Regions from separate parts of the Stenotrophomonas sp. 80084_Sma genome, predicted to be linked through region 2. Evidence: riboswitches for the same ligand, from Rfam matches in the RefSeq annotation. Region 2 holds a riboswitch; the other holds the start of a gene.
The links. A riboswitch is a leader RNA that binds a small molecule or an ion and turns the genes downstream of it on or off. The one in region 2 is predicted to bind thiamine pyrophosphate.

Region 1: linked by a shared signal. The riboswitch ahead of ACZK3W_RS00680 (TonB-dependent receptor) and the one ahead of thiC (phosphomethylpyrimidine synthase ThiC) in region 2 are both predicted to bind thiamine pyrophosphate.

Annotation. Positions count from the first base shown of each region.
Region 1 is NZ_CM151177.1:150,753-162,091, forward strand. It holds gene ACZK3W_RS00645 (DUF2268 domain-containing putative Zn-dependent protease) at 1-158, opposite strand, end outside; gene ACZK3W_RS00650 (OmpO family porin) at 365-940, shown strand; gene ACZK3W_RS00655 (helix-turn-helix transcriptional regulator) at 1,064-1,831, shown strand; gene ACZK3W_RS00660 (VOC family protein) at 1,900-2,268, shown strand; gene ACZK3W_RS00665 (Dyp-type peroxidase) at 2,392-3,366, shown strand; gene ACZK3W_RS00670 (hypothetical protein) at 3,451-3,867, shown strand; gene pnuC (nicotinamide riboside transporter PnuC) at 4,504-5,073, opposite strand; gene ACZK3W_RS00680 (TonB-dependent receptor) at 5,082-7,271, opposite strand; TPP riboswitch at 7,340-7,435, opposite strand; gene ACZK3W_RS00685 (phosphotransferase enzyme family protein) at 7,479-8,603, opposite strand; gene ACZK3W_RS00690 (glycine zipper 2TM domain-containing protein) at 8,729-9,136, opposite strand; gene ACZK3W_RS00695 (XVIPCD domain-containing protein) at 9,383-11,339, opposite strand, start outside.
Region 2 is NZ_CM151177.1:3,947,902-3,959,240, reverse strand. It holds one part of gene ACZK3W_RS18245 (IS3-like element ISStma2 family transposase) at 1-728, shown strand, start outside; gene ACZK3W_RS18240 (BCCT family transporter) at 886-2,463, opposite strand; TPP riboswitch at 2,709-2,810, shown strand; gene thiC (phosphomethylpyrimidine synthase ThiC) at 2,893-4,737, shown strand; gene ACZK3W_RS18230 (ion channel) at 4,875-5,546, shown strand; gene ACZK3W_RS18225 (winged helix-turn-helix domain-containing protein) at 5,807-8,131, shown strand; gene ACZK3W_RS18220 (helix-turn-helix transcriptional regulator) at 8,247-9,146, shown strand; gene ACZK3W_RS18215 (TonB-dependent receptor) at 9,196-11,339, shown strand, end outside.

The DNA.
Region 1 (11,339 bases), 990 kb from region 2:
TCATCGGCGCTTGGGCGCCCATGGTTGGCGTCCAGCACCTTGAAGAAGCGCGTGACATCGTCTGTCTGTACGACGATGTGCCCGGCAGGACCGACACGCTCAGCCGCCTGTGCCTGCAGCAGCGCGATCGGCGAGGCGATCAGGATCAGTGCCCGCATCAAGCATCGAGCGTGATGCGCGTAAGAAGCCGACAGCAATGCCATGCGGAGTTCCCTGAACGCCAGCCTTATTTATACACCAGTCAGTTCAATATTCAGGGTTGATTAGACCCCCTAACGGATAATTCACACCTGTCGACCGCCTCCTCTCTCTCCCCCTCCCGGGAGGCGGTCGACGAAACCAAAATAATTAAAGGTGTGTCCCGATGAACAAGAATTCGCTGCTTGCCCTGGGTCTTCTGGCTGCTCTGCCGTTCGCTGCATCGGCAACCGATGGCCTGTCGTACAACTACGTTGAAGGCGGCTACGTGAACACCGATGCCAAGGGCGGCGACGCCGATGGCTGGAAGGTGAAGGGTTCCGTTGCGGTGCACCCGAACTTCCACGTCTTTGGCGACTACAGCGCCCAGGAAACCGACAAGTTCAAGAATGACGTCGACCAGTGGCGCCTGGGTGTCGGCTACAACTACGGCATCGCACCGAACACCGACCTGGTGGCCCGTGTTGCGTACCAGAAGTACGACGAGAAGCGCGGCCTGGACTTCAACGGCTACTCCACCGAAGTGGGCGTGCGCACCGCGTTCAACCCGTACGTGGAAGGCTACGTGATGGCCGGCTACGAAGATTTCAGCAAGAAGCACGGCTACAACCCGGACGGCGAGTTCTACGGCCGCGTCGGCGCCACCGCCAAGTTCAACCAGAACTGGGGCCTGAGTGGCGAAGTGAAGCTGGCCAAGGCCGGCGACCGCGAGTGGTTCGTGGGCCCGCGCTTCACCTGGTAACAAACGCCTGTCGTTAGTGCGTGTTGTGCTGGCGTGTGACTCTCTCTCTCTCCCACACGCCAACCGAAGCCCGGCCTCGCGCCGGGCTTCACTTTTATGGGCCCTGTGGCGCCACAATGCGGCATGGGCGACCCTTCCTCCCTCGCAGGTACTGGCATGGCCTACCAGGAGCATCTGGTGCCTGCGCCGCTGCGTGGCCACTTCGGCCAGCTGTGGCAGAGCCAGCTCCCTGCCGATGCCGATGGGCACATCACCGTATTGCCCGATGGCTGCGTGGATATCCTCTGGCGCGACGGCGCGCTGTTCGTGGTCGGCCCGGATCGGGTGGCTGCACATCCGGCACTGGCACCCGGTGCACAGGTACTGGGGGCACGCTTCCGACCTGGCCAGGCATTGGCCGCGCTGGGACTGCCACTGGCCGGCATCATTGGACAGGCGGTGCCGTTGGCCGATCTGAAGGGCGGATGGGCCACAGCAGCCGCTGCTTCCATTGGCGATACCGCGCCGGCTCAACGATTGCAGCGGATGGCGCAGTGCCTGCAACAGCACATGGGCGCGGCGGCCCTCGACGTGCAGGCGCAACGGGCTCATGTGTTGTTCCACGCGCTTGGCCGTGGCCAAGCTACGCTGGACGAGCTGGCGGCAGGCTTGAACCTGAGCCCGCGCAGCCTGCGCCGTTTCAGCCAGTCGCAGTTCGGCTACGGCGCCAAGACGCTGGAGCGCATCCTGCGCCTGCAGCGCTTTCTTCGCCATAGCCGCGCGCTGCCGCAGCACTCGTTGGCGATGCTGGCCGCTGATGCCGGCTATGCCGACCAGGCCCACCTCAGCCGTGAGGCGCGCGAGCTTGCCAGCATGACCGCACGGCAGCTGCGCCTGGAATGGGGCCGATGATGGCCGTTTTGTTCAAGACCGCCGTGCCGCGCTGACCGAAGCTGGGGCTCCCACCCAGGAGTCACGCCATGAGCCACGCCGCACCCCGCGATGCCGAGCGCCGCATCGACAACATCGAATTCAACGTCGTCGACATCGCCCGCAGCAAGCGCTTCTACGGCGAGGTATTCGGCTGGAAATTCACGGACTACGGCCCGGCCTACACCGAGTTCGACGACGGCCGCCTGAAAGGCGGCTTCGTGTCCGACACACCGGTACGTGCGCAGGGCGGCCCACTGGTGATTCTCTACTGCGCGGACCTTGCCGACGCCCAGCAGCGCGTGATTGCCGCCGGTGGCGAGGTGGTGCAGGCGGTATTCGCCTTCCCCGGTGGCCGCCGCTTCCACTTCCGCGATCTGGATGGCTACGAGCTGGCGGTCTGGAGTGATATGGATTGAGGTCTTCGTACCTTCGCCGGTGGACGGAACGAGAACCGCTCCGTCCCCGGTCAGGCGGTTCCGCTATGATCGCCCGCACATCGCCACACGCGATGCGCCCGCCTCAAGCCAGCAGGAACCGCCGTGAACTCCCAGCCCGCACCGATCACCGCCCTCAACCACACGCTCGACAACGAGCCGCAGCAGATCACCGCGCCGCTCACCCATTCGGCGGCGTTCCTGGTGCTGAAAGTGAAGGATGACGAGGCGTCGATCGCCAAGGCACGCGAGGTGCTGGCCAGCACCGATGACCTGATCAAGAACACTGCCATCCGTGAAATCGAGCGCACCTTCACCTGCAATGTGGCCATTGGTCACCGCGTGTGGCAGCCGTTGGTGGGCACCACGCCGCCGCGTGAACTGAAGCCGTTCCGCGAGATCAAGGGCGCGACTCACACCGCGGTGTCCACGCCGGGTGACCTGCTGTACCACATCCGTGCGCGCACCATGGACCTGATCGTGGCATTCGAGCGCAACCTGCTGATGGCGTTCGGCGATGCGGTGGAAACGGTCGATGATGTGGCCGGCTTCCGTTATTTCGATGGCCGTGACCTGCTCGACTTCGTCGACGGCACCGCCAATCCGGAAGGGCTGTCGTTGCCGGAAGCCACCATCGTGGGCGATGAAGATCCGGAGCATGCCGGTGGCAGCTACGTCGTGGTGCAGAAGTACCTGCACAATCTTGATGCCTGGCGCGCGCAGAAGACCGAGGCGCAGGAAGCGATCATCGGCCGCACCAAGCACGACAACATCGAGCTGGACGATGCACCGGCCGATGCACAGAAATCGCACAAGACCCTGTGCACCATCGAGGACGCCGACGGCGAGCACGAGATCCTGCGTGACAACATGCCGTTCGCCAACCCGGGCCGTGGCGAATACGGCACCTACTTCATCGGCTATACCCGCCGCCTGTGGGTGATCGAGAAGATGCTCGAGCGCATGTTCATCGGCAATCCTGCGCCGCTGCATGACCGCATCCTCGACTTCTCCACCGCCACCACCGGCGTGACCTTCTTCGCGCCCTCGCGCAAGGTGCTGGCCGACCTGGGCGATTGATCGCGCCGGCCAGCGCCGCCCGCCATCTGCCTGTCATCTACCGCGCCGACCATCAGACGTTGGATGAGAGCGCAGGGGCGGGCGATGGCGATGGCAAGGAACACAACCGGCGCACGCCGCTGGTGGCGGCCGCTGGCCGCGTTGTTCGGTGCGCTCGCACTTGGTAGTGCCAGCGTTTCCGCGCAGGAGGCTCCCGCACACTGGATGGCCTATGCCGCCGCCGTGGGTGGCCAGCTGCAGCAGCGCCTGCAGCAGGAGCAGGACCCGCAGGCGCAGCGCGTGCTGGAATGGATGCAGGCACACCCGGATACGCCGACGCCGTTGTCGGTGAGCGTGTGGATCGCGGCGGATGGCCGCATTTCGAAACTCGAATTCGACAGCCTGGGCGACGCCCAGGTCGACGCCGACCTGCGCGCGACCCTGCAGGCCGCGCCGTTGCAGGCAGCCCCACCGGCCGACATGCGTCAGCCGCTGCGGCTGGGCCTGCTGCTTACCCAGTAGATTCACGCCATGCGTGGATGCGCCTGGTAGATGCCGACCTTGGTCGGCACGCGCACGCCAACCAAGGTTGGCGACTACCGGTAGGCCCCTAGCCACGCATGGCGTGGCTCTACTGATCTTGCGGGTGCAGTAGATCCACGCCCTGCGTGGATGTGTTGGGTAGATGCCGACCTTGGTCGGCAGGCGTGCGCCAACCAAGGTTGGCGACTACCGGTAGCCCCAAGCCACGCATGGCGTGGCTCTACTGATCTTGCGGGTGCAGTAGATTCAGGCCCTGCGTGGATGTGTTGGGTAGATGCCGACCTTGGTCGGCAGGCGTGCGCCAACCAAGGTTGGCGACTACCGGTAGGCTCCCAGCCACGCATGGCGTGGCTCTACTGATCTTGCGGGTGCAGTAGATTCAGGCCCTGCGTGGATGTGTTGGGTAGATGCCGACCTTGGTCGGCAGGCGTGCGCCAACCAAGGTTGGCGACTACCGGTAGCCCCAAGCCACGCATGGCGTGGCTCTACTGATCTTGCGGGTGCAGTAGATTCAGGCCCTGCGTGGATGTGTTGGGTAGATGCCGACCTTGGTCGGCACGCGCGCCAACCAAGGTTGGTGACTACCGGTAAGCCCCGGCCACGCATGGCGTGGCGCTACTGCGTTGCCACCTGCGGTTCACGCGCGGCTGCGCTCCATGCGCGCAGGCCGAACACGGCCAGGCCGAGGAAGAACACGTACAGCGCGGCGGTCACGTGCAGCGACTTGAACAGGTACGCGCCCACGTACACCACGTCCACCGCGATCCACACCCACCAGCAGGCCACGTGGCGGCGCGCCTGCCACCACTGGCCCACCAGGCTCAGCGCGGTCAGCATCGCGTCCAGCCACGGCAGCGCGGCATCGGTGAAGGTGTGCATGGCCGCACCCAGCGCCACGCCACCACACAGGCCGATGGCCAGGTCGCGCAGCAGCTTGCCGCGTGCCAGTGGCACGATGCGGACGCTGCCCTCGTCGGAGGCGTGCTGCCGCCAGTTGAGCCAGCCATAGATCAGGAAACCACCGAAGGCGACCTGTAGCAGCGTGTCCGAATACAGCTTGGCCTCGGCGAAGACCAGCCCGTACAGCGTCACCGACAGCAGGCCGACCGGCCACGCCACCAGCCGGCGCTTGGCCATCAGCCATACGCCAAGGATGCTGCACAGCGCGGCGGTCCACTCGAGCATGACGCCGCTCACAGTGCGAACGTCACCGACAGGCGGGCCTGTCGCGGTGCGCCGGGGAACAGGTAGTAGTCACCGCCACTGCTGCCGGTATCGCGCCAGTAGAAGCGGTTGAACACGTTGTCCACCGACAGGTTCCAGGTCACCGCACGCTCGTGCAGGCGATGCTGGAAGCGCAGACCGGCATCGAACACCGAGTAGTCCGGTGCGCGTACACCACCGTCGGCGCGTGCCACGTTGGCACCGGCATAGCGCCAGCCGCCGGTCACATCCAGGCCCTGCACGAACGGGAGCGCATAGGCCACGTGCACGCTGGCGCGCACCTTTGGCACATTCACCAACTGATGGCCTTCATAGGCCGGGGTGCCGGTGTCGCGCGCGCGCGCCTGCAGCACGCTGGCGCTGGCCACGATCTGCAGCGCGTCTGTCAGCTGCCCGTTGGCAGTCAGCTCCAGGCCGGTGTGGGTCTGCGTGCCTTCCTCGACGAAGGTGTAGCCGACGTCGCTGCTGTCCGGCTTGGCGTACTGGTACGGCTGCGAGATGCGGAACACGGCTGCGCCCAGCGTCAGCGCCTCGACCGGCACGTACTTCACGCCCACTTCCAGCTGGCGCGACTGCACCGATGGCAGGAAGGTGTCGGCATTGCTGGTCCAGAATGGCGCTTCCTGGCCCAGCGAGATGCCGCGCACATAGCTGGCATAGGCATTGAGCTGATCGGTGGCCTTCCACACCACGGCGGTCTGCGGCAGGAAACGCGACAGGCGGCTGTGCCGCTGCGGGGTACCACGCTTGTCGTAGGCACGCTCGTCCAGGCGCACGAAGCGGCCGCCGGCCAGCCACTGCCAGTCATCACCGAAGCTCATCCGGTCCAGCGCGAAGAACGCGGTCTGGCGGCTGTCCAGGCGTCGTGCGGACGGCCCTGGCATCTTCGGCGACGGCTCGAACACCGGCACCTGCGCGTCGTGAATGTTGCTGGTGCCGACGTACTCGTTGACGCTCGGGCGCTTGTCCACGGTGCGGCGGAAGTAATCGGCACCGATGGTCAGCTGGTGGCCGACGCTGCCGGTCTCGAAGCGGCCACGCAGCTCGGCACGGGCCTGCTGGTTGCGGCGGGTGTCGTCCGGGCTGCGGTAGTCGTACACGTCGTAATCGCCATTGGGCGCGAAGTAGTTGCCCGGTACGCTGCCATCGGCGCATTGCGTGGCGTAGTAGCAGCCGTAGGCGAAGGCGACGTTGTCATCGATCACCGAGCGGCTGTGGCCGACCGAGACGCGCGACTGCCAGGCATCGTTGAAGTCGTAGGTGTGCAGGGCGGTGATGTTGGTGCTGGCGATATCCACCGGCCGCTGCCACGGCTGGTAGCCGAGCAGGAATTCGCGATCCACGCCGTGCGGCAGCTCACGCGCGCCCAGCAGTTGGTAGCCGGACACCGAACGCTGCGAGCTGGTCTGGTAGTTGGCATCCACTTCCAGCTTGCCGCGTTCGCCAATCAGCCAGTCGGCGGCCAGCGAGTAGAAGTTGCGACGGCCATCGGCGTGCTCGACGTAGGAATTGCTGGAATCCCATGCGGCATTCAGGCGCAGGCCGAAACGCGGGGTGATCCAGTGGCCGACATCGACGGCGACGTAGCGCGAGCCTTCCGAGTCGGTACCGAGCGTGGCGGTGCGCACTTCGGCCGGGCGCTTGCCGATGTAGTTGATGATGCCGCCGGGCGCCATCACGCCTGCGGCCAGGCCGGCTTCACCCTTGAGGATCTCCACCGACTGCACGTTCTCCAGCGCAAGGCGCTGTTCGCCGGCGATGGACAGGCCGTTGAAGCGGTAGCCGGTGGCGGCGTCCAGCGCGAAACCGCGGATGGCGATGTTCTGGTAGTAGCCCACCGGCGCATACGCATCGCCCAGCGAGGCATCGTTGCTGGCCAGCTCGGACAGCGAACGCACCTGCCGGCGGTCGAGATAGTCGCGCTCGAGCACGTTCACCGATGCCGGCGTGTCCTTCCAGGAACCACCACCGAAGGCGTTCACGCGCGAGGTATCGGCCTTGGGTTTGCCGGCCTGCACGCGCACTGCCGCCAGTTCGGTGGGCGAGCGCTCGGCGCCGGTGGCAGCCGCATCGGTGGCAGCGTCGGCCTCGCTGGCATGCAGCGGCAAGGCGGCGCAGAGGGCGAGGGAGAGCAGGGTGGGGCGCAGGCAGCGGTTCATTCGGTTCGTCTTCGGACAACAAGGGAGACGAAGCGACGGCGCGCAGGTGCACCGCCATGACGGGGGTGTGGCTGCGGCTCAAAGCTCCCTACGCCGGTGCAAACCGGATCAGGTTCCAAGGGACTCTCTCAGCCTGGCAGATCCAGGCACCCCCGCTTCAGGTGACCATTTCACTACAAATGGTACGGATTTGCGAGCCGGTGCCCTTCAGGCTGCCGCGTGCAGCGCCTGCAGCAGTGCCTGCCCCGGCGCGCCGTGGAACCACGCCGGGTGCCCCAGCATGAAGGGCTGCCAGGCCACATCCGCGTTCGCGGTCGAGCCGGTGACGCCTTCGAAGTACTCCACTTCGGACAGTGCGAAGTCGAAATGGACCATCGGCAGCAGGTCGGCCAGCAGGTGCACGCGTGCCGCCGACAGCGGCAGCACCTCGCGGTAGCCGTCGAGCAACGCCAGTGCGATGTCGATGCGCACCGCCTCCATGCCGCGCTCCAGTTCCAGCCACGCCACTGCGTTGCGCTCGATCGCGGTGGCGAGGTCAAACAGTGCGCTGGTGGGCGAAGCCAGGCCGAAATCCAGCACGGTGCTGACCTGCCCGTCGCGCCACAGCAGGTTGGAGACATGCCAGTCGTTGTGCGCCCACAGCCGTGGCTCGTCGCGCAGGCGTTCGGCCAGGCCGGCATGCCACGGCAGCACGTCGCGGCGAAGCTGGGTTTCCCATGGAATGCGCGCGAGGTAGCGGGCCAGCCCCGGTCGTGTGGGCAGTTCGGCTTTGATCGCGGCGATGGGATCGTCGGCGCGGATCAGATCGTCGCGCGCCACCAGCAGATGGGTACTGCGCTGTGGCGCGTGATAGCTGGCGGCGGCACGGTGCAGCCGGGCCAGCATGCGGCCGGCTTCGCGGGCCTGCGCGACATCGGTCAGCAACGACCACGACACGGCATCGCGGTACAGGTCCTCGCCCACGCCCACGGCATGCAGTTCGAAGGTCCATTCGCCGTGCTCTACTGCGGTGTGGCCATCGGTTGCCGCCAGCACCTGCACCACCGGTACGCCGGCGGCAGCGAGATGGGCGATGAAGTGGTGTTCTTCTTCCAGGCAGGCGGCGCTGCGAACGCTGTGGTGGTGGCGCTTGATGAACACCGGTCCGCGCGTGCCATTGACGATGGCGGCGGCCGACAACGGTCGAGGACTGTGCCAGTGCGGCTGGCTGCCCGCATCCAGCTGCGGAAAGCGCTGGCGCAGCCACGCGAGGTCTGCGGTGCTGATCGGCGGCCAGTCGGCAGCGACCTCGTCGTTGTTGAGGCCCTGCACCCGGTGGGAAGAAGAAGTCATGCCGCAGCCCCAATGGGGAAAGTCACATCCAAGGGTGCGCATTCAACGCCATGGCCGCCCGCAACGCAAACGGGCGGGTCATCGACCCGCCCGTCCGTGCATCGGCATGGGGGATGCCGCGCTGCTTACCAGCCGCGATGGCGGCCGCGGTCGTGGTAGTAGCGGTTGTCGTAGTAGCGCTCGCGCTGCCAGCGACGGTCGTCACCGCGGTCGTAGTAGCCGCTGCGGTAGTAGCCACGGTCGTATCGGCGATCGTAGCGGTTGTCGTAACGGCGATTGTCGTAGTAACGACGGTCGCGGCGGTCGGAAGTGGTCAGGTTGCCGATCGCGCCGCCGGCCACGGCACCGCCGACAGTGGCAGCGGGATCACCGTTGGAGAGCAGGTTGCCGGCCACGCCACCGACCACGGCGCCGACCAGGGTGCGCTTGTCCTTCCTCGACATCGCGCTGGCATCGCTGACCACGGCCACACCGGCCACCAGTGCCAGAGCCATCGCCAGACCGCGGAAGCTGAGTGCGGAAGTACTGAGCATGTTCGTTCTCCTGTGAGGTGCATGCCACGCTGGGCAGGGAGGGCGCGGGGCGCCCCGGCTGCCGTGATGTCCACGCTGGCGTTCCAACATTGCCGGAACATTGCCTGGTCCACCGTGCGGCTTGCGCATTCATCTAGCGGCAGGCGGCATGAAGCAAGGCTGAAAGCGGCCCCGGCCGCTCAGCTGGCAGAAAGGGAAAGGGCCACGCGAACGTGGCCCTCCCTTCTCTCCCAAGGCGCCGCGGGCCTAGACGCCCATCGCCTTCTGCGCCTGCCGGGCCTGCTCCTGCTGCGTCTCCTGCTGCTGGTGCAGCACGTTCGGCGCGCCCTGCACGGCACCGCTGCTGAGTGCCAGGCTCTGCTCGCTGGCCGTACGGGTCTCCACCGCCGCGCGAATGGCGGCCGGGTCGCCGATGGTGCCCTGCACGGCGAACAGGCGCTCACCGTTCGGGCTGGGCACCACCGAGTCGATGCGCTGCAGGCCGGCGGCATGCGCCTCCTTGGTCAAAGCCGCAGCAGCGCTTTCCAGCGTGTGGCGGTCCTTGAAGGTCCCGGCCGGCAGCAGTTCCAGACCCTTGCTGGCCTGGATGAACAACGGATTGCGCGGGTGCCGCTCGTCGTTCAGCAACGGCCGTTCGCGTGCGTCCTTGATTGCCTCCAGGGTCTTCGCCCCGACAATGCCGTCGACCACCAGGCCGTTGTCCTTCTGCAGCTGGCGCACTGCCGCGTCGGTGTTGCGGCCGAAGCGGCCATCTTCGACCAGCGGCTTGCCGTCGGCGCCGACGTAGCCCAGGTGGCCCAGCTGCTCCTGCACCTTGCGCACGCCCTCGCTGTGTGCGCCCTGCTTGTAGAGTTCGGCGTGCGGCGTGGCAGCGGCCTTGTGCTCGGCCGCGGGCCTGCCCTGAGTCTGTTCGTGCGACTGGGTGCGGTTCTCCAGCAGATCGCGCGCCTTGGACAGCGGGTCGGAGGCGTACAGCTTCCAGTTCGGGTGGTCCTTCACCTGCTTGAGGTAGTCCTCGACCGGCATGGTGTGCACGCCCTTGCTGCCGGTGGACTGGCTGATCAGCAGCTTGTCGGTGTTGGGGTCGCGCACCACCATCACGATGTGGTCGATGCCGTTCCAGTGCTCATGGCGGGTCCTGGCCGTATCCAGGCCGATGATCATGCCTTCCTTCAGCGCATCGGGCTTCAGGATCGCGTCGCGGTCCAGCAGCACGCCGGACTGGTCGAACGCCTTGCGCACGATCCCACCGGAACCGAGGTTGCCCAGGTCGATGCGATCAGCCTTGCTGAACACCGCGTGCCCGGCCTTCTGGTTGATCTCGTCCATGGTCCGGTTCTGCAGCGTGCCGACCCAGCCGGAACAGTCGATGTAACCCTGCTCCACGTTCTTGCCGGTCTTGCCCGGTACGTACAGTGCGTGGCCCGGAATGTTGATGGCGTACTTGACGTCGTCGTACTTCACGCCGGCCTCGTAGGCGGCCTGCAGTTCAATGCCTGGCTTCGGTGTGGCAGCTGCCGTTGCGGTTGCCGCCAGCGTGGCTGCACCCGCCGCCACGGCTGCGCTGGCCTGCGCAGGTGCTGCCGGGGTCTGGCCCTGGCCCTGCACTACCGCCTGCGGTTCGATGTTCTTTTCCGGAATGCTGATCGCTGCGTACTTGTGGATGTAATAGTTGGAGAACGTCCGCGCCAGGTCGCCGTCGTTCATCCCGCGCATCTCGGCCAGGGTGTGGCCGGTCAGCGCCTTCGCGTCGGAGCCGATCTGGTTCAGCACGTTGCGGCGCATGTTGATCTCGTCGCCGTGGCTGTTGCGGACCACACCGAAGGTGCCGGTGGCAATGGCAGTCTGCACCGAGCCGTAGCCGGCGCTGCCCTGCTGGTGGGCCAGGTACAGGTCCAGCCCGGTGGGCGTGTTGCCCCCGGACAGGTACGGGTTGCCGGTGCGCTCGTTGCGGCGCGCCATCGAGTCCAGGTTGTCCTGGTACATCTGCGCGGCCGCTTCGGTGTTGCGGGTGGGGTCGAACTCGTGGCCGGTCAGGTGGTACTGGCGCGCGGAGCCGGGCACGAACTGGAACAGGCCCTTGGCGCCGGATGAGGTGTTGTGGGCGCGCTCGTTGAAGGTGCCACCGGTCTCGATGTGCGCGAAGCGCATGAAGTCATCCACGGGGATGCCCTTCTGCCTGGCGACCTGCTCGACGATGTCC
Region 2 (11,339 bases):
CAGCCCTGTGCGAGCGCATCCGTGCAATCTACGATCAAAGCCAAGGGCGCTATGGCTATCGCACGGTGACGCTGGAATTAGCCAATCAGGGTCATCGGACCAATCACAAGCGGGTTCAGCGCCTGATGGGGGAGATGGGACTGAAATCGCGGGTGCGTGTGAAGCGCTACCAGGCCTTCAAGGGGGCGGCCAATGTTGTGGTTGGCAATGACCTCAATCGCCAGTTCCATGCCGAGCGGCCCAACCAGAAGTGGGTGACTGACGTGACCGAGTTCAAGGTGCAGGGCATGAAGCTGTACCTGTCGCCGATCATGGACCTCTACAACGGCGAAATCGTGGCTTATCAGATCAAGCGTCGGCCCGTATTTGATCTGGTGGGTCAAATGCTGGAGGAGGCCATCAAGAAGCTTTCCCCGGATGAGCGCCCGATGATCCACTCCGACCAGGGCTGGCAGTACCAGCATGAAAACTACCGGCATATGCTGGAAAAGCACTCGTTGAAGCAAAGCATGTCCCGGCGCGGCAACTGCCTGGACAATGCGGCGATGGAGAGCTTCTTTGGAACGCTGAAGTCGGAGTTCTTCTACCTGAACAGCTTTGACAGCCTCGAGAGTCTGGAGGCTGGGCTGGTGGAATACATCCAGTACTACAACGAAGAGCGCATCAAACTGAAACTGAAAGGTCTGAGCCCGATAAAGTACCGGGAGCAGGCCCAATCGGCCGCCTGACCCCGTCCAAGTCTCGGGGGTCACTTCATGGACGGGTTTACGGCGTGTCCTGCCTACCCACACCGCCCCGCCCAACCAGCAGAAACCCAGAGCTGCCCTGGCTTTTGAATTTGCACTTGCTTGAAAGAGCGGTGCAGCCGCAGGCTGCAAAACCCACTCAATCCTGATCGTGCGCGCGCGCCGCCTCCGCCTGGGTCTCCTCCTGCGCCGCCATCTCGCGCGCGATCCACGCATCGATCATGTGCCGCTGGCGCTGCGCCTGCCGCCGCTCGCGCGTGTACTCCTGGTCCAGCACCCGGTACAGCGACACCATCACCAGCACCATCAGCAGCGCGAATGGCAACGCCGCAATCGTGATCATGCCCTGCAGTGCATCCAGGCCACCGGCCAGCAGCAACGCCGCTGCAATCAGCGCCACCGCGATGCCCCAGGCCAGCTTGCGCTTCAACGGCGGATCGCCTGCCTCGTCAGTGGACATGCTGGCCAGTACCAGCACCGCCGAATCGGCTGATGTCACGAAGAAGATCATCAGCAGCACCAGTGCGATGCAGGAAAGCAGCAAGGGCAGCGGCATGCTGTCAAACAGGGTGAACAGCACCGTTTCATAGCCATTGCCCAGCGCCTGCACCAGGTCGGCGTGGCCGAAGATCTGCGCCCACAGCGCAGTACCACCAAACACCGCGAACCAGAAGAAGCCCAGCACCGTGGGTGCCAGCACGACGCCGATGACGAACTCGCGGACGCTGCGCCCACGCGAGATGCGCGCGATGAACGAGCCGACGAACGGGGCCCAGGAAATCCACCACGCCCAGTAGAAGATGGTCCAGTCCGCCACCCATGTGCTGCCCGAGAACGGCGACATGCGCAGGCTCATCGTCACCAGCTGGTTGAGGTACGACCCCAGTGTGGTGGTGAACGTATCGAAGATGAATCCGGTCGGACCCAGCACCAGTACGGTGGCCGCAAGAAGCGCGGCCAGCGCAAGGTTGAAGTTGGACAGCCACTTCACCCCGCGCTCGACACCGCTGGCGGTGGAGGCCATGTACAGCACGAACGCGATGGCGATGATGGTCAGCTGCAGTGGCACACCCGCGTGCAGGCCGAACACGCGTTCCATGCCGGCAGCGATCTGGATGGTGCCGAAGCCCAGCGTGGTGGCCACGCCAATGGCAGTGGCAACAACCGCGGCGATGTTGACCACGCGTCCGATCCAGCCGCGATGGTGCCGGCCGATGATCGGTTGCAGCATGTCACTGACCAGTCCACGGCCATTGCGGTTGAACTGGAACCAGGCCATGGCCAGGCCGATCAGCGCGTAGATCGCCCACGGGTGCAGGCCCCAGTGGAAGAATGCATAGCGCATCGAAGCCCGCGCCGCGTCCATGCTCTGCGGTGCGAGGCCTTCCGGAGGCTTGGTGAAGTGGGAAATCGGCTCGGCGGCGCCCCAGAACACCAGGCCGATGCCCATGCCGGCGGCGAACAGCATCGACATCCAGCTGGCGCGCGAGAACTCCGGCTCGGCATCTTCACCGCCGATGCGCAGGTTGCCGAAGCGACCGAATGCCAGATACATCAGGAACGTCAGTGCCAGGAACACGACCAGAAGATAGAGCCAGCCGACACTGCGGATGACATCGGCCAGTACCGACTGCACCACGGTATTGAAGGGGCCGGGTGCAACACCGGCAAGCAGCACCAGAAGCAGAACCAGTGCGATGGAAACGCGAAACACCATGAAGGAGCTTCTCCGATCAAGGGATTGAGGGGAGCGAGCAGAGCTTGCTGCGAGGGGCCGGCGACATGCAGCACAGACCGGGCAGGGGCCGCGAAGGCGGCGGGGAAACACCGGCCGCAGCGGCACGATGCGTGTGCACGTTACTGAATGCGATGTCACGGTTCTGTTAATACAGAAACAGCGGATCCACGCCGTGCGTGGATGGAACAGCCAGGAGCTGCAGTGCGTTCTATGCTCTAATGCACACCAAGAAGCGGGGGTACCGCGGCCATGTGGCCACGGTTGAGACAGTCCCTTGGAACCTGATCCGGCTCATACCGGCGTAGGGAAGCTTTGTAGTGCAGCCATGCCCGGACTCCGCCCAAGGACCGTCCGGGCGCGGCAGCAGTGCGCCGCCGCTTCGTCCCTGACCTTCCTGGACGATGCCCGATGAACGCACAGCTCTCCGCCCTGCAGCAACAGGCCCAGCAACTCTCCGAATCCGTGACCCGGCCCATTCCCGGCTCGCGCAAGATCCACGTGCCCGGTTCACGCCCGGATCTGCAGGTGCCGATGCGCGAGATCGCGCTGACCCGCACGCCGACCTTGTTCGGCGGCGAAGAGAATGCACCGGTGACCGTTTACGACACGTCGGGCCCGTACACCGATCCGGAGGTGCGCATCGATCTGTCCGCTGGTTTGCCGGCACTGCGTCGCGGCTGGGTGGAAGAACGCGGTGATACCGAGCGGCTGGAAGGACTGAGCTCTTCGTTCGGTCGCGATCGCGAGCATGACCCGAAGCTCGATGCGGTGCGCTTCCCCGCGCGCAGCCTGCCTCGCCGTGCGCGTGCAGGTGCCAACGTCACCCAGATGCACTACGCGCGCCGCGGCATCATCACGCCGGAAATGGAATTCGTCGCCATCCGCGAGAACCAGCGGCTGGACGCGATCCGCGATGCCGGGCTGCTGCAGCAGCACCCGGGCGAGGCGTTCGGCGCTTCGATCCAGAAGATCATCACCCCGGAGTTCGTGCGCGACGAAATCGCCCGCGGCCGTGCGGTGCTGCCCAACAACATCAACCATCCGGAAAGCGAGCCGATGATCATCGGCCGCAATTTCCTGACCAAGATCAACGCCAACATCGGCAACAGCGCTGTTTCCTCGGGCATTGCCGAGGAGGTGGAGAAGCTGGTGTGGGCGATCCGCTGGGGCGGTGACACGGTGATGGACCTGTCCACTGGCAAGCACATCCATGAGACCCGCGAGTGGATCATCCGCAACTCGCCGGTGGCGATCGGTACCGTGCCGATCTACCAGGCGCTGGAGAAGGTCGACGGCCGCGCCGAGGCGCTCACCTGGGAAATTTTCCGTGACACGCTGATCGAACAGGCCGAGCAGGGCGTGGATTACTTCACCATCCACGCTGGCGTGCTGCTGCGCTATGTTCCGCTCACCGCCAAGCGGGTCACCGGCATCGTCAGCCGCGGTGGCTCGATCATGGCCAAGTGGTGCCTGGCACACCACAAGGAGAACTTCCTCTACACGCATTTCGAAGACATCTGCGAAATCATGAAGGCCTATGACGTGACCTTCTCGCTGGGTGACGGCCTGCGCCCGGGCTGCATCGCCGATGCCAACGACGCTGCGCAGTTCGGTGAGCTGGAGACGCTGGGCGAACTGACGAAGATCGCCTGGAAGCACGACGTGCAGACCATGATCGAAGGCCCCGGCCACGTGCCGATGCAGCTGATCAAGGAGAACATGGACAAGCAGCTGCGCGAATGCGGCGAAGCGCCGTTCTATACGCTGGGGCCGCTGACCACCGACATCGCACCGGGCTACGACCACATCACCAGCGCGATCGGTGCGGCGATGATCGGTTGGTTCGGTACGGCGATGCTGTGCTACGTGACGCCGAAGGAGCACCTCGGCCTGCCCAACCGCCAGGACGTACGCGACGGCATCATGGCCTACCGCATCGCCGCGCATGCGGCCGACCTGGCCAAGGGACACCCCGGCGCACAGGTGCGCGACAACGCGCTGAGCAAGGCACGCTTCGAGTTCCGCTGGGAAGACCAGTTCCATCTCGGGCTGGACCCGGAGAAGGCCAAGGAATTCCATGATGAGACGCTGCCGAAGGATGCGCACAAGCTGGCGCACTTCTGCTCGATGTGCGGCCCGCACTTCTGCTCGATGAAGATCACCCAGGACGTGCGCGACTACGCCGAGGCCGGCATGAAGGAGAAGTCGGAAGAGTTTCGCGCGGCCGGCGCCGAGGTCTATCACCAGGGCTGACGTGTAACGGGTAGTGCCGGCCGCTGGCCGGCATTCCGTCGTGCGTGGGACCGGGAGAGTGCCGGCCAGTGGCCGGCACTACCGCTCATCACGTCGCTCCCGGCTATCCTCCGCCCATCACCCTGGGGAAGGACGCCATGCCCGTTGCCATCACCACCCGCTGGCTGGCCATTGCCCGCCGCCATCCTTCGGCCTGGCTGCTGGGTGCCCAGTTGATCGCGGTGCTGCTGTATCCCGCACTTGATGACACCGCCGGCGGCCGTGCGGCACTGGGCATGTTCGGCATGGCGGTACTCGGCCTGGCGCTGTGGGTGGTCCAGCGCAGTCCGCTGGGCACCTGGCTGGCACTGCTGCTGGCCATTCCTTCGGTGGTGTTCTCGCTGGCCGGCGCACTGCTGGATCGCAGTGCGCTGCTGACCACCGCGCAGCTGCTGGAAAGCCTGCTGTACTTCTATACGGCCGGTGCGCTCATCGCCTACATGCTCCAGGACCATAAAGTCACCCGCGATGAACTGTTCGCAGCAGGTGCGACATTCACGTTGCTGGCGTGGGCCTTCGCGTTTGCTTTCGCCGTGTGCCAGCAATGGTATCCGGGCAGTTTCCAGGGCACCGGTGGTGGCGCGCAGCGCACCTGGATGGAGCTTCTTTATCTGAGCTTCAGTTTGCTCTCGGGTGTTGGCTTGAGCGACGTTGTGCCACTGCATCCGCAGGCGCGCGCCTTGGTCATGCTGGAGCAGTTTTCAGGCGTGATGTACGTAGCTTTGGTGGTTTCGCGACTGGTTGGATTGACCATGCTGCGGCGCATGTGAAAATGAACGCCAGATAAAAATTTCGCGCCCCGCAGGGCGCGAATGGTGCAGCAAATTATGTGAATGCGTCGGCGAGAGAGAGCCTGGATGTCGACCACGCGATAGGCGAGGTAACCCGCATAGGCTAGTATTCGCCCGCTTCATTGTTTTTGCGGTATGCGCCGATGCTTTGTGCGGAGTCTGGCTTTTTGCTGTTCCCAGGACGGGAGGGTATCGAAGGCAAACGCTGCCCCGGACCTGTCTCTACTGTGTAGCGGAAAATGAACAGCAGTGAAAACCAGCCCCCCGGATTCGATCGGATCCGGATAGGAGAGTGCACTGTCACTCTGTCCTCGCGCGAAGTCGAGGTCGTCGGTGCGCGTCGCCCGCGTCGGCTGACGCCGAAGGCGCTGGGCGTGCTGCGTGTGCTGCTGCGCCAGCCGGGGCGTGTTGTCACCCGCGATGAACTGTTCGCGGAAGTCTGGCCGGACACGCTGCCGACCAATGATGTGCTTACCCAGGCCGTCACCCAGCTGCGCAAGGCGTTCAGCAACGATGACGACAACGGCCAGGCCTATATCGAGACCATCGCCAAGACCGGCTATCGCCTGCTGGTGCCGGTGCAGGTACTGGACGATGTCGAGCCGGCGCCGCCCGCGGGAGCCGATGACGAAATCGTGGACATGCAACCGGCGATGGCCATCGCCGAGATGATGCCGCCACACGTGCAGGCATCGCGCCGCCGCTGGCGCCACGTCCGCCGGCGCGTACTGCTGGTGCTGGGCGTGCTGATGCTGGCCACGGTGGTGGTGCTGACCGCGCTGCTGCTGCGGCGGGCACCGGCCAGCAGTTCAGCTGTGGACGCGGCCGTGGAGAACGGCACGCGCGTGATCGGCAGCCCGCAGCGTCCCTATCGGTTGATCACCGCGACCAGCGGCTTTGAAACCTATCCCACGCTTTCACCCGATGGTTCATTGGTGGCCTATGAGGGCGCCAACGAAGACGGGCAGGGCGGTGGCGCGATCAAGGTGCAGACCTCCGGCAACGCGCCTGCGCGGCAGCTGCTGGCTCCGCCGGCCGGCTCGGTCGATCGCTTCCCGAGCTGGTCGCCGGATGGGCGCGAGATCGCCTTCGCGCGGTTCAGCAACAACGGCGGTTGCCAGGTGCTGATCGCCAGCGCGACCGGTGGTGCCCTACGCCAGGCCACACGGTGCGATGGCACCGAGCTGCTCAGTTTCGACTGGACGCCGGACGGCCGTGGCCTGGTGTTCGGCAGCATGGTGGGGCGCTATGCCCATCGCGGCATCCGCAAGCTTGATCTGGCCAGTGGCCAATGGGGGGCGCTGGACTACGGTGTCGCCGAGGATGACTTCGACTATGCGCCGCGCTACTCGCCTGATGGCAAGTGGCTGGTATTCGTGCGCAATCCGCAGCTGGGCGACCTGTGGCGCATGCCGGCCGCAGGTGGCACGCCCGAGCAGCTGACCAACGAGGCCGCTGAACTGCGTGGCTGGGCCTGGTTGCGTGATGGCCGGACGATCGTGTTTGGACGCCGTGTCGACAGTGAGGTGCGCCTGTATTACCTGGACGTCGAGAGCCGCACGCTGCGCGACGCCGGGCTCGACGACGCACAATGGCCGGCGACGGCGCGCCGCGCGGGCATGCTGGCCTTCGTTCACCGCCGCGCGCAGTTCGGCATCTTCAAGGTGCCGATGGAGGGCGGTTCACCCCCGCAGCGTCTGTTTGCGTCCAGCGGCCGGGATGGGCAGCCGATGGCGGCGCCGGATGGACGCCAACTGGTGTTCACGTCCGATCGTTCAGGCAGCTTCGCGCTGTGGTGGGCGGACATGGAGCGCCCCGATTCGCTGCGGCCTATCGAAGGATTGCGGCCTGAGGCACGTCAGGCACCGGACTGGTCGGCCGACAGCCGGCGGTTGCTGGTGGTCGGGCGCGACGAACACGGACGCACGGTGGTCTATGAGATCGCACCGCGTGACGAACGCGTCCAGCCGTTGCCGGTACCGTCGGAGCAGCCGCTGCAGGCACTGTACGGCGCAAACCCGGACCAGCTGCTGGTAGTCGAGCGCGATGACCAGCAACAGACGCGGCTGAGCCTGTTTGATCGAAGCGTGCAGCCTTGGCGCCGCCTTGCCAGCATCGAGGGCGTCTCTCAGGCGCGGTTCGATCGCAGCAGCGGGCGAGTGCTGTTCACCCGCCTGGCGGCAGGTGGCCTGTGGTCGGTGGATGCGGCGCTGGCGCCAGGCAGCGTGCAGCAGATCAGCGATGACCAGCCCAGCCGGTGGCGGTACCGGGCCTGGACCGTGGCCGGCAACAGTGCGATCGGCTATCTCGGTACGTCCACCCGCTGCGGTACGACACTGGTGCTGATCCAGGCCGGGCGCGAGGAACCGGAACGCTGCCTGGATGCGGAACGCCTCAGTGCCGGCAACGGGCTGAGTGCCGGCGCCGATGGGCGCACCCTGTTCGTGGCAATGGCGGTCAGCGACGGTGCCGACATCGGTGTGATGCGTTTGCCCGAGCGCTCGCCGACGCTGCTTCCGGCGTTCTCCAAGTTGTTGTTGTTCAACGGAAATGGGCCTTCGTAATTTCTTCGTGGCGACCTCGCCGCGAATTCGTGGCGATCTCGTCTGACTTTCCTGACGTGGTGCCGCCTGATTTGGCAAAACGGAGGCCTGTACTAGGCAAATCCGTGGTGCCCCCATGCGTCAACTCTCGCTGGCCGATCGCGGCCAAACCGTCTCTCTGGACCGGTCGCTCGACGATGCTGCGCCGACCTGCCTGGGCGTGGCCCGGCTCGGCAGCCTGCAGACCGCAGGCAGCAGCTTCACTGTGTGGATGCAGGTGCGCGGCAGCTCCTGGGTGGAAGCCAAGGAAGGACGCTTCCGCTTGCGCCAGGGCGAGTGGATCGCCTTCGAGAAGGAGTCGCGGCCGCTGGTGCAGGCCGGTCGCAACGGCTTGTGCGTTGGCCTGAACCTGACGGTCGAAGCGCTGCGCGTGCTGGCCGAGATGGCCGATTGCGGTCTGTATGCCGGGCGTGGCCGCATGAACCGTGGCGATGCCCGCGTTGCGCTGCGCCTGTGGCGCGATGCGCTGGCCAGTGGCCAGCCGGCACAGGCACTGCGCCCGCTGCTGCTGCACCTGGCGGGCCTGCAGCGTGGGCTGGCCGACAATGTGCAGCGTTGCCCGGGGCGCTCGCGCAGCCGCAAGCGCCAGGTGTTCGGCCGCATGCAGCGCGCCCGCCTGTACCTGGAAGGCAACAGCCACCGCGTGGTGCGCATCTGTGAACTGGCCGAGCTGACCAACTTCTCCAGCTGGTATCTCTCCAAGACCTTCCAGAGCCTGTACGAGGAAAGCCCGCAGTCGCTTTCGGCGCGGCTGCGCCTTGAGCGCGCTGCCGACCTGCTGCGTGACACCGACATGATGGTCGGCGAAGTTGCTGCAGCCAGTGGCTTCGACAACTGCTGCAGCTTCGCGCGTGCGTTCCGCGCCCGCTACGGCCAGTCCGCATCGCGCTTCAGGGAGAACGGCGGCTTGCTGCCGCCACAATCTGCAAAGTCTCCGGTTGGTTCGCGCAAATACAGCGCTGCAACGCAATCGTAACGTGCTGGGGTGTTTTAACACGCTGCTAACACGTACCTTGGAGAGATAGATGAACGTTCGTAATCCCGCAGTGCGGCTGGGCCTTCTGCCGGCTGGCATTGCGTTGGCGCTGACGCCCGCCTTTGCTTCTGCACAGGAAGCAAAGGATGCGACCACCCTGGATCGCATCGAAATCACGGGCTCGCGCATCCGCGGCGCCTCGATGGAGACCCAGCAGCCGGTCCTCACCCTGAGCCGTGAGAACCTGGAAAAGCAGGGCTACACCACCGTCGCCGATGTCCTGCAGAACCTGACCTCGGCAGGTTCGCCGGCCATTTCCCGTGCGGACTCGCTGTCCTCCGGCGAAAACGTTGGCGGCTACTACGTCGACCTGCGCAACCTGGGCGCGCAGCGCACTCTGGTGCTGATGAACGGCAAGCGCCTGGGCGCGACCACTGCCGGCTACCAGGATCTGAGCCAGATTCCGATGGCCGCCGTCGAGCGCATCGAAGTGCTGAAGGATGGCGCCTCCGCCATCTACGGTTCGGACGCCATCGCTGGCGTGGTCAATGTGATCACCCGCAAGCGCTTCGACGGTGCTGAAGCCAGCGTCTACGTCGGCCAGTACGGCCGCGGCGACGGCGACACCAACACCTACTCGTTCACCCTCGGCTCCGAAGGCGAGCGTGGCGGCGTGACCCTGTCGGCCGAATACTCCAAGCAGGATCCGGTGTGGGCGAAGGATCGTTGGTTCAGCCGCGACGGCGGCCTGGGCCCGAACACCACCTCCGGTGATTGGAGCCCGCTGAGCCAGAACAGCACCTGGTGCGACCCGCGCGTGTGGGGCGACTGCAAGCCGCGCGCTGCAGGCCAGCCGCAGCCGGAGTGGATGACCCTGAACCCGGGCGGTGACCCGAAGAATGCGGCCGACTACCACCAGCTGACCCCGGCCGAGTACTCCAATGCCAACCAGCAGATGATGGTGCAGACCGGCATCGAGCGTAAGTCCGTGTACGTCAACGGCAGCTACGATCTGGCCGACTCGATCACCTTCAATGCTGACGTGCTGTACAACCAGCGCACCACCGACCAGCAGATCGCGGGTTACCCGTACCAGTCGCTGTCGTTCGGTACCCCGCTGTCGAAGGACAGCGCGTTCAACCCGATCGGTCAGGACGTCGAGTTCCGTCGCCGCCTGTGGGAAGTGCCGCGTACCACCAAGAGCGACCTCAAGACCCTGCGCTTCGCGCCGAGCCTGAGCGGCTTCTTCGAATTCGCTGGCAAGACCTGGGATTGGGACGTCGGCGCGCTGTGGAACCGCAACGAGCTGACCAAGACCGGCTACGGCGACATGAGCCTGATCGCATCCGAGCAGGCACTTGGCAAGTCGTTCATCAACGGCCAGGGTGTTGCCCAGTGCGGCACCGACGCCAACCCGATCCCGCTGAGCCAGTGCCGTCCGTGGAACCCGCTGCTGCCGTATGGCGTCAACGGCCAGGGCTCGCTTGCCGACCGTGATCTGCAGAACTTCCTGTTCCCGACCTACACCGACACCGGTGTGACCAAGACCACCAGCTACACCGCCAACCTGTCCGGTTCGCTGTTCGAGCTGCCGGCCGGTGACCTGGGCGTGGCCATGGGCTACGAGCACCGCAAGGAAGAAGGCCGCTTCGTGCCGGACGCCTTCCGTCAGTCGGGCCAGTCGACCGGCCTGGCGTCGACCACCACCTCGGGCAACTACTCGCTGGATGAGTTCTACCTGGAACTGAACGTGCCGATCCTGTCGGACCTGCCGTTTGCCAAGGAACTGACCTTCAACGTCGCCAGCCGCTACTCCGACTACAGCAACTTCGGTGACACGATCAACTCGAAGTTCGGCCTGGTGTGGCGCCCGATCGAAGAGCTGCTGGTCCGCGGTACCTACGCAGAAGGCTTCCGCGCGCCGACCGTCGACGATCTGTACGGCGGCACCAACTCGAGCTTCGAGCGTTACACCGATCCGTGCGGTTCGACCTCGCCGGGCAACGTCGCTGGCAATGCTGCCTGCGCCGGGGCTGGCGTGCCGGCCAACTACGTGCAGGTCGGCCAGGGCTTCGCGCCTTGCAGCACCTTCCCGTGCGCGACCCCGGACCAGTTCGTCAGCGGTTCGAATTCGGCTCTGAAGCCGGAAACCTCCAAGAGCAAGACGGTTGGCCTGGTCTGGAGCCCGCGTTG